Regions from separate parts of the Pseudomonas sp. GW822-FHT02E03 genome, predicted to be linked through region 2. Evidence: riboswitches for the same ligand, from Rfam matches in the RefSeq annotation. Region 2 holds a riboswitch; the other holds the start of a gene.

Region 1 (4,495 bases), on a different contig from region 2:
CAGCAAACCTTCCGGCAATTCGACCGCCTGCAAGGCCAACGCGGCAAGACGCTTCTGCATCACCGCCTCACCGGCCAGCAAGCCAACCAGTTCAGCGCGAGTGCCCTCGACATCGGTCAAGGAATCCAGCAGATACAGCATGCCGCCACACTCGGCCAGCAACGGTTTGCCCGCCGCGTGGTGAGCGCGGATCGCGGTCAGCATCGGCGTGTTTTGCGACAACGCTACATGGTGCAATTCGGGGTAGCCGCCCGGCAGATAGAGGCTGTCTGCCTCAGGTAACTCGCTGTCGCGGATCGGCGAAAAGAAAGTCAATTCGGCGCCCATGGCCCGCAGCAGATCCAGGCTCGCGCCGTAGGTAAACGCGAAAGCTTCGTCCCGGGCCACGGCAATCCGCACACCGGCCAGCAATGGTTCGGCTGCGATCATTTCAGGCGCGGCGAATTCCACGGCTGGCGGTAGAGCCACATCGCAACTGCTGGCCAGTGACTCGGCGGCTGCATCGAGACGCAGGTCGAGATCGTTCAATTCGCTGGCCTGAACCAGGCCGAGATGCCGACTTGGCAATTCGATGCCGGTCTCCCGGGACAGCGCGCCATACCAGCGCAAGCCTTCAGTCAGGCTGCCTTCGAGCAACTGCGCATGGCGCACGGTGCCGACCCGGTTGGCCAGCACACCGGCAAAAGGCAAATCCGGCTGATAGCGTGCAAGACCCAGGGCCAGCGCGCCAAACGTCTGCGCCATCGCGGTGCCGTCGATCACGCCGAGCACCGGCACACCAAAGTGCCGCGCCAGATCGGCGCTGGACGGCGTACCGTCGAACAGCCCCATGACGCCTTCGATGAGGATCAGATCGGCTTCACCAGCGGCCTCCCACAATAGACGCCGACTTTCTTGCTCGCCGACCATCCACATGTCGAGTTGATAAACCGGCGCACCGCTGGCGCGCTCGAGAATCATCGGGTCGAGAAAATCCGGGCCGCATTTGAACACGCGAACCTTGCGCCCCTGATTGCGATGCAAACGGGCAAGCGCGGCGGTGACGGTGGTCTTGCCCTGACCGGAGGCCGGTGCGGCGATCAGTACCGCCGGGCATTGACGATGGCTATTCATAAAGTGCAGTTCACAACTCGACGCCTTTTTGCGCTTTGATTCCGGCCTGGAAGGCGTGCTTGATCATGCCCATTTCAGTGACAGTGTCGGCCAGTTCGATCATCTCGGGCTTGGCGCCGCGACCGGTGACCACCACGTGCTGCATCGGCGGTCGCGCCTGCAAGTCGCTGAGCACCTGATCGAGATCGAGGTAGCCGTGCTTGAGGGCGATGTTCAACTCATCGAGCACCACCAGACCAATGGCCGGATCACGCAGCAATTCGCGGGACACCGCCCAAGCGGCTTCGGCGGCGGCGATGTCACGCTGGCGATCCTGGGTTTCCCAGGTGAAGCCCTCGCCCATCACATGAAAACGCACCTGCTCCGGAAAGCGTCGGAAGAACAGCTCCTCGCCGGTGCTGGTGCGCCCCTTGATGAACTGCACCACGCCGCATTGCATGCCGTGGCCCATGGACCGCGCAAGCATGCCGAACGCCGAGCTGCTTTTGCCTTTGCCGTTACCGGAAAGCACCAGCAGCAAACCGCATTCATTCGGCGAGTTGGCGATGCGTTCGTCGATCACCGCTTTTTTTCGCAGCATGCGCGCCAGATGGCGTTCGTCACGATCGGGGGTATCAGTCATGGGGGAGCTCTCCGTTGAGGCTGGATAACGGCGGGCAGGCACAAGAATAGACGGCAAGAAGCCTGGCATCGCCCACCGTGATGCCGTTGGATGAATCAGGCCGGTCTCCGGGCTCATGAGCGGCGTTTTGCCTGACTGCGCGCCTTCCCATGTTGACATCAACACAGTGGCTCAAGGCGCAGTCTTCTCTCATTTACCGTTGCGGGGGCAGCGCCGGGATCGTGATCATTCTTCACTGGAAGAAATTCACTCACCGGCTTCCCTGTTTCACTCTGTCGGCCACCGCCACAGAGCACCTGAAACAAGCCGCGAAGGTTAGAGGGTTGGGGGTGGAGCGTCAATTAAAGCCGGGGCGCCGCTGAGCGAATAACTGCCGCTGAGCGAATAACTGCCGCCGATCAATTAACTGACGCCAATCTTGTGCCACACTGCCAGCAGTGATATCAAAGAGCCACAACCTGACAACACAATAACAAGGGTGAGCCACATGCAAGGCATGATCATCAGCAATCCGAAGCTGGAATTCCTGCGGCCGGTACTGGAACGCTGGTTTGACTGTATCGACCGCTACAACACTGTGCGCGGCGATAACGATACACCTTACTGGTACGACGAAAACGCCAACCTCGGTCTGCTCTCCGCCGCGGCCTGGATGGCAGAAATGGTCACGCTGGCACAGACGTCGACCCGCAAACAGATCGAAGAAGGCGAACGCAACGCCCGCGCCGATCTGTTTATCGCCAGCAGCGAAGAACGCGCGTATCTCCAGGCCACCCAGCGCTGGCCACGGGTCAATAGCCTGAACCTGACGCAGGCACTGGCGGACATCACCAGTGACGCGAAGCGAATCAGCTACGCCAGCGATCTGAAACTCGGCTGTCTGTTTGTCGCGCCACAAAAAGCCCAACACAGCGCCACCCCGGAAGAACTCCAGGACATGGTCGACGACCTGCAAAAGCAACATACCTGCGCCGTGGCCTGGTATTTCCCTTACGCCTACCGCAAGTTGCGCAATGAAGCCGGCAACTACCATCCAGGCATCGCTGTTCTGCTCAAGGAAGCCCGCGGCTGACCGGTTGAACCATCGAACGTCTACGCTTCTCTATGATTACGTCAATGCATTCATAGGGAAGATCAGTAATGCGCAACCCCCAACTCGTTTTCATCATCGCGCTCGCCGGAGGGCTCGCCGCCTGTGGTGAAACCTCCAGCCTGCAAGTCTCGGATGGCACAGGCCCCTCGCCCAAGCTGCCAGAACCGAATAAAACCCTGATCCCGACGGTGAACATCGCCCCGGCGATCGGCTGGCCTGAAGGTAAGAAACCTGTCGCCGCGACCGGAACTCAAGTGGCGGCGTTTGCCGAAGGCCTCGATCATCCGCGCTGGCTCTATGTGTTGCCCAACGGCGATGTGCTAGTGGCCGAAACCAACGCACCGCCTAAACCCGATGATGGCCAAGGCATTCGCGGCTGGGTCATGGGTAAAGTCATGGGCCGTGCCGGTGCTGGCGTCCCCAGCCCGAACCGCATCACCCTGCTCCGGGACAAGGACCACGATGGCGTTGCCGAAACCCGCACGGTATTCCTGGAAAACCTCAACTCGCCCTTCGGCATGACCCTGGTCGGCAATGACCTGTACGTCGCTGACACTGATCGCCTGCTGCGTTTCCACTATGAAAACGGTGAGACGGCGATCAAGTCGCAGCCCATCAAGGTGGTCGATCTGCCGGGTGGCACGCTGAATCACCACTGGACCAAAAACGTCATCGCCAGCAAGGATGGCAGCAAGCTGTACGTCACCGTGGGCTCGAACAGCAACGTCGGTGAAAACGGCATGGATCAGGAGGAAGGCCGCGCGGCGATCTGGGAAGTGGACCGCGCCACCGGCAACCATCGGATCTTCGCCTCGGGGATTCGCAATCCAAACGGCCTGGCCTGGGAACCGCAGAGCGGCGCACTGTGGACAGCCGTCAACGAGCGTGACGAAATCGGCAGCGACCTGGTGCCGGACTACATCACTTCAGTGAAGGATGGCGGGTTCTACGGCTGGCCCTACAGCTATTATGGCCAGCATGTCGACATTCGCGTCGAGCCGCAAAACCCCGATCTGGTGGCCAAGGCGATTGCACCGGACTACGCGGTGGGGCCGCATACCGCGTCACTGGGCCTGACGTTCGCCGAAGGCAGCAAGTTGCCCGCGCCGTTCACCCAAGGCGCCTTCATCGGCCAACACGGCTCGTGGAACCGCAAACCTCACAGCGGCTATAAAGTGATTTTCGTGCCGTTCACCGCCGGCAAACCGACCGGGCAGCCGGTGGATGTGCTCACCGGCTTTCTCACTGACGACGAAAAAGCCATGGGCCGGCCGGTGGGTGTTGTGATCGATCAGCAAGGAGGCTTGCTGGTGGCGGATGATGTGGGGAACAAGGTGTGGCGCGTGTCCGCGGCTAAGTAATGTGATTACTGCAAGACGAAAACCCTGTGGGAGCGGGCTTGCCCGCGATAGCGACAGCCCAGACTACATCGATGTTGAATGTGCCGACGTCATCGCGGGCAAGCCCGCTCCCACAGAGGATCAGCGTTTACGACAGAGCGTGCGAGCGGCCATGACAACTTCCGCTACGGATTATGTGCCAAATGCTCAGGTTGCAAGACGCGCTTGGCGCTCAGGTACGCTTTCTGCCAGTAAGCCTTGGACAAGCTGTCCAGCTTGACCGTGCCGCCCGTGGCTGGCGCGTGGACGAAGCGGCCTTCGCCGACG
Region 2 (4,495 bases):
ATTTGATGGGCCTGTAACGCTTGATCAAGCAGCGCCCGCAGCGTGCTGACGGGGCAGCCGCGCTGGCAGCCCAGGCCGACCACCAGGGTCGGCGCTGCGCTGACGTCAGTCATGCGGAGTATTGGCCATCGCTTTTGCGGCGGAACAACCAGGCGCTGATCAGGCCCAGGGCCAGCCAGAACGCCATGTTGGTCAGCTGCGAAGCGATTTTGAACTGCGCTTCCAGGGCTTCTGGAGCCAGCATGGAGTGCACTTCCGGTTGTGGCGCGCCGATGACGTGCGGAGCGGCCAGAATCGCCACGCCGAGGATCTTCATCAGCCAGTGGCGGCTGAACACAATCAGCGCGATGCCGACAGCGGTGGACGCGGCAGTACCAATCCACCAGATCTGCCGTTGCGCCAGATCCGCCGCGGCAGTGCCCGGCAGCTCAGGTGGCAGGCCGAGGGTGGGCGCCAGCACGAACGTCGCGTAACCCGCCAGGCCCCAAAGCAGGCCCTGAGAGGTACGGCGTGGAGCGCGTAAGGTGTAGAGGCCCGCGAGCATCAGGGCGAAACCCACCGCTACCACCAGATTGCCGCCGGTGGTCGACAGCACGCGCTGCCAGCCGTCTTCAGGCGACCAGGCTTCGGCATCGTGGGTGTGAGCGGTGACAGCTCCCGCGGCGTGCTCGTGGATTTCAACCGCGGCCGGCTCGGATTTTTCGTAGGTCTCGGCCTGCAGAATCAGCGGAGCCACCCAGAAGCTTTGCAGCAGGGTCAGCAGCAGGGCGGCCAGCAGCCCGGTGAAACCTGCGGTTTGCGCAATACGCTTGATCATGTCAGCAGGTCTCAATGGCACGGGAATGCGGCGCTGTGACGGGTATCGTGCGCGGCGTTGTGTACCGCTTCGATGTGCGAGAAACCGGCGAAATACACAAGGCTGGCGCCAAGGATCGACGCACAAAAAGCGGCGGTCAGGCGTTGGCTCAGGGTAGTGGTGGTGCTGATCGTGCTCTTTTTATCGGTGTTGCTGGCGGTGCTGCTGATGATCGACATGGCGCTTCCCTCTGGTCTGTCAGCGGGTGAATAGAGCGCATGAAAACCTCCGTACGCCGGGGCACGCAGAGATTTCGAACAGCGCCCGCCCACCGCGGGTTTGTTATTCAGTGAACGTAAAAGTCACTTTGTGTTGCGGGCCGGTCTCCGGGCTCGCGAGGGGCAGGGCTTGTGCCCAAACCTGCAAGCATCACCTTCCCATGCCGTATGACGGGCACAGTGGATTTGACGCTTCACTCGCTTACCGTTGCGGGGGCAGCACCGGACTGACATGGCTTTAGAGTAAAGCACATGATTCACCGGTTTCCCGTTTCACCCTGTGAAGGGCACCCGTAACAAGGCGTGTAGGAGAGCATGGGCGGGGGTTGGGCGTCAATTGGCATGGGTTCTCGTTTGAGTTGATCGTTCCCACGCTCTGCGTGGGAATGCAGCCCGGGACGCTCCGCGTCCCTTTCACAGCCGAACGCGGAGCGTCCGTTGAGGCATTCCCACGCAGAGCGTGGGAACGATCATCATCGACACTATTCCTGTAGGAGCGAGGCTTGCCCGCGAAGGCGTCCTGTGAGTCACCACAGATCTGTGCACGGACATTGACCCGCCCCCACACGATGCGTAGCCTTGCGCTTTCGAGGTTCTTCGGCATTTGCCGAAGCTAAGAAGGGAACGCGGTCGATGCCGCGGCTGCCCCCGCAACTGTGAACGGTGATGTTCGCTGCCACGCCACTGCAAACCCTGATCCATCAGGTTCGCGGGAAGGCGCAGCAAACGCCAGTCGTACGATTGGCACACCGTCAGCCAGGAGACCTGCCTCGACACAGATTCTCACTACAACCGGGCGGGGTGATCCGGTGGCGGAACTCTTGCGCGCGCGCACCTGCCGCTGCGATTGTCGTCCCGTATGCCCGCCACCTTGCCAAAGGGCATCCGATGAAAACACTGGCCAAACTCCCCGTCACCATCGTTACCGGCTTCCTCGGCTCGGGCAAAACCACCTTGCTGCGCCACATGCTCGACAACGCCCAGGGCCGTCGCATCGCAGTGATCGTCAACGAGTTCGGTGAGCTGGGCATCGACGGCGAAATCCTCAAGCAGTGCTCGATCGGTTGCTCCGAAGAAGAAGCCAACGGCCGTGTTTACGAGCTGGCCAACGGCTGCCTGTGCTGCACGGTTCAGGAAGAATTCTTCCCGGTGATGCGCGAACTGGTCGCGCGGCGCGGCGACCTCGACCACATCCTCATCGAAACGTCGGGCCTGGCCCTGCCAAAGCCCTTGGTTCAAGCCTTCCAATGGCCGGAAATCCGCAGCGCCTGCACGGTTGACGCGGTGATCACCGTGGTCGACAGCCCGGCCGTTGCTGCTGGCACCTTCGCGGCGTTCCCGGATCAGGTCGATGCCCAGCGCAAACTCGACCCGAACCTGGACCACGAGTCGCCGCTGCACGAGCTGTTCGCCGACCAACTGGCCAGCGCCGACTTGGTGATCCTCAACAAGGCCGACCTGATCAGCGCTGAAGACCTGGCCCGCGTGCGCCTGGAAGTTGCCGAAGAACTGCCGCCAGCGGTGAAAGTCATCGAAGCCAGCAGCGGTCGTCTGCCACTGGACGTGCTGATCGGCCTCGGCGCCGGTTCGGAAGAACACATCGACAGCCGCCACAGCCATCACGATCATCACCATGAAGGCGAGGACGACCACGACCACGACGCATTCGATTCCATCTCGATCGAGCTGCCACAAGCCGACGAAAGCCTGCTGATGGACGCGCTGACTCAATTGGTGGTCCAGCACGGCATCCTTCGGGTCAAAGGTTTTGCTGCGGTGCCGAACAAGCCGATGCGCCTGTTGATCCAGGGCGTGGGCACGCGTTTCGACAAGCACTTCGACCGTCAGTGGGGCGCTGAAGAAGCGCGCACCACGCGTCTGGTGTTGATCGGTCAGGATCTGGACGCCGCTGCGCTCGAAGCGCAATTGCGCGCTGCGCTCAGCGTTTAAACCATGCACCTGCTCAGGACTCAGCCCGGCGGTTTCGTGTCGGATGACAACATTGCCGACCTTGGACAAACTCCCGCCGAGCTGGTGATCCTGTGCAGCGGCGATTCCAGCCTGGCGTTGCTCGCCGAAGCGGCGCAGCAGTTGCCCGACGATTACCCGAGCGTGCGCCTGGCCAACCCGATGCAGGTGCAGAATCACGCCTCGGTCGATCTCTACGTCGACGAAGTGCTGCGCCACGCCAAAGTGATTCTGATCTCGCTGCACGGCGGCATCGCCTATTGGCGTTACGGCATTGAGCGGCTGGTGGAATTGTCCGAACGCGGCGTGCAGCTGATTCTGGTGCCGGGGGATGATCGCCCGGACCCGGAACTCAGTGACCTGAGCACCGTAACCGCGCAAGACCGCGATCGGCTCTGGCACTTCCTGCGTCAGGGCGGCATGGCCAACGCACTCGACCTGTTTCGCTGCCTCGCCAATCGCTGGCTGGATCGCGACTACTCATGGTGCGAACCGCAAACCCTGCCACGCACGGCGATTTACCACCCGCACAAAAGCCCCGCTGAATTGAGCGATTGGCAAGCCGACTGGCAAGCTGATCAGCCGGTGGCGGCGGTGCTGTTTTACCGCTCGCATTTGCAGGCGGCGAACACTGGTTTCATCGATATTTTCTGCCAGCGTTTGCAGGCGGCGGGGTTGAATCCGTTGCCGATTGCGCTGGCCAGTTTGAAAGAGCCCGGCTGTCTGACGGTGGTCGAGGGCTTGCTGGATGAAGTCGAGGCAGGGGTGATTCTCAACACCACCGGTTTCGCCCAGTCCAGCCCCGAAGCACCGCACCTGCGGCCGTTTCGCCGCAACATTCCAGTGATTCAAGCGATCTGCGCCCAGGACAATGAACCCGGTTGGCGCGCCAGCGAACAAGGTCTCGGCCCCCGCGACCTGGCGATGCACATCGCACTGCCGGAGCTGGACGGGCGGATCATCAGTCGGCCGATCAGCTTCAAGGATCTGGCCTGGCGCAGTGAGCGCAGTCAGTCAGACGTGGTCTGCTACCGGCCGCAACCTGAGCGCATGGATTTTGTCGCTGAACTGGCTCGGCGCTGGATCGATCTGGCGCGAGTGCCCAACGGCGAAAAACGCATCGCCCTGATCCTCGCCAACTACCCGACTCGCGATGGGCGTATCGGCAACGGCGTTGGCCTTGATACTCCGGCTGCGGCATTGAACATCCTCCGTGCCCTGCACGCCGAAGGTTATCCGCTGCCGGCCGAGTTGCCGGACAGCGGCACCGCGTTGATCCAGCAATTGCTCGGCGGCGTCAGCAATGACCTCGACACCCTCGACCAGCGTCCCTGTCATCAAAGCCTCGCGCTGGACGACTACAACCTGATGTTCAACGCGCTGCCCGACGCCAACCGTCAGGCGGTGCTGGAGCGTTGGGGCTCGGCCGAAAACGATCCGATGTTCCGTGGCG

The links. Region 2 has a riboswitch for cobalamin ahead of cobW (cobalamin biosynthesis protein CobW). Riboswitches for the same ligand answer to the same signal wherever they lie in the genome.
Region 1: it holds a riboswitch for cobalamin, as region 2 does, so the genes downstream of both, cobO (cob(I)yrinic acid a,c-diamide adenosyltransferase) here and cobW (cobalamin biosynthesis protein CobW) in region 2, are expected to answer to the same signal.

The regions. Positions count from the first base shown of each region.
Region 1 is NZ_JBXAOA010000046.1:30,130-34,624, reverse strand. It holds gene AC1RQB_RS24150 (cobyrinic acid a,c-diamide synthase CobB) at 1-1,113, opposite strand, end outside; gene cobO (cob(I)yrinic acid a,c-diamide adenosyltransferase) at 1,124-1,735, opposite strand; cobalamin riboswitch at 1,817-2,050, opposite strand; gene AC1RQB_RS24140 (hypothetical protein) at 2,223-2,807, shown strand; gene AC1RQB_RS24135 (PQQ-dependent sugar dehydrogenase) at 2,876-4,189, shown strand; gene AC1RQB_RS24130 (C40 family peptidase) at 4,354-4,495, opposite strand, start outside.
Region 2 is NZ_JBXAOA010000011.1:8,346-12,840, forward strand. It holds gene AC1RQB_RS10830 (cobalamin biosynthesis protein) at 1-113, opposite strand, end outside; gene AC1RQB_RS10835 (CbtA family protein) at 110-817, opposite strand; gene AC1RQB_RS10840 (CbtB domain-containing protein) at 829-1,035, opposite strand; cobalamin riboswitch at 1,157-1,384, opposite strand; cobalamin riboswitch at 1,648-1,861, shown strand; gene cobW (cobalamin biosynthesis protein CobW) at 1,963-3,024, shown strand; gene cobN (cobaltochelatase subunit CobN) at 3,028-4,495, shown strand, end outside.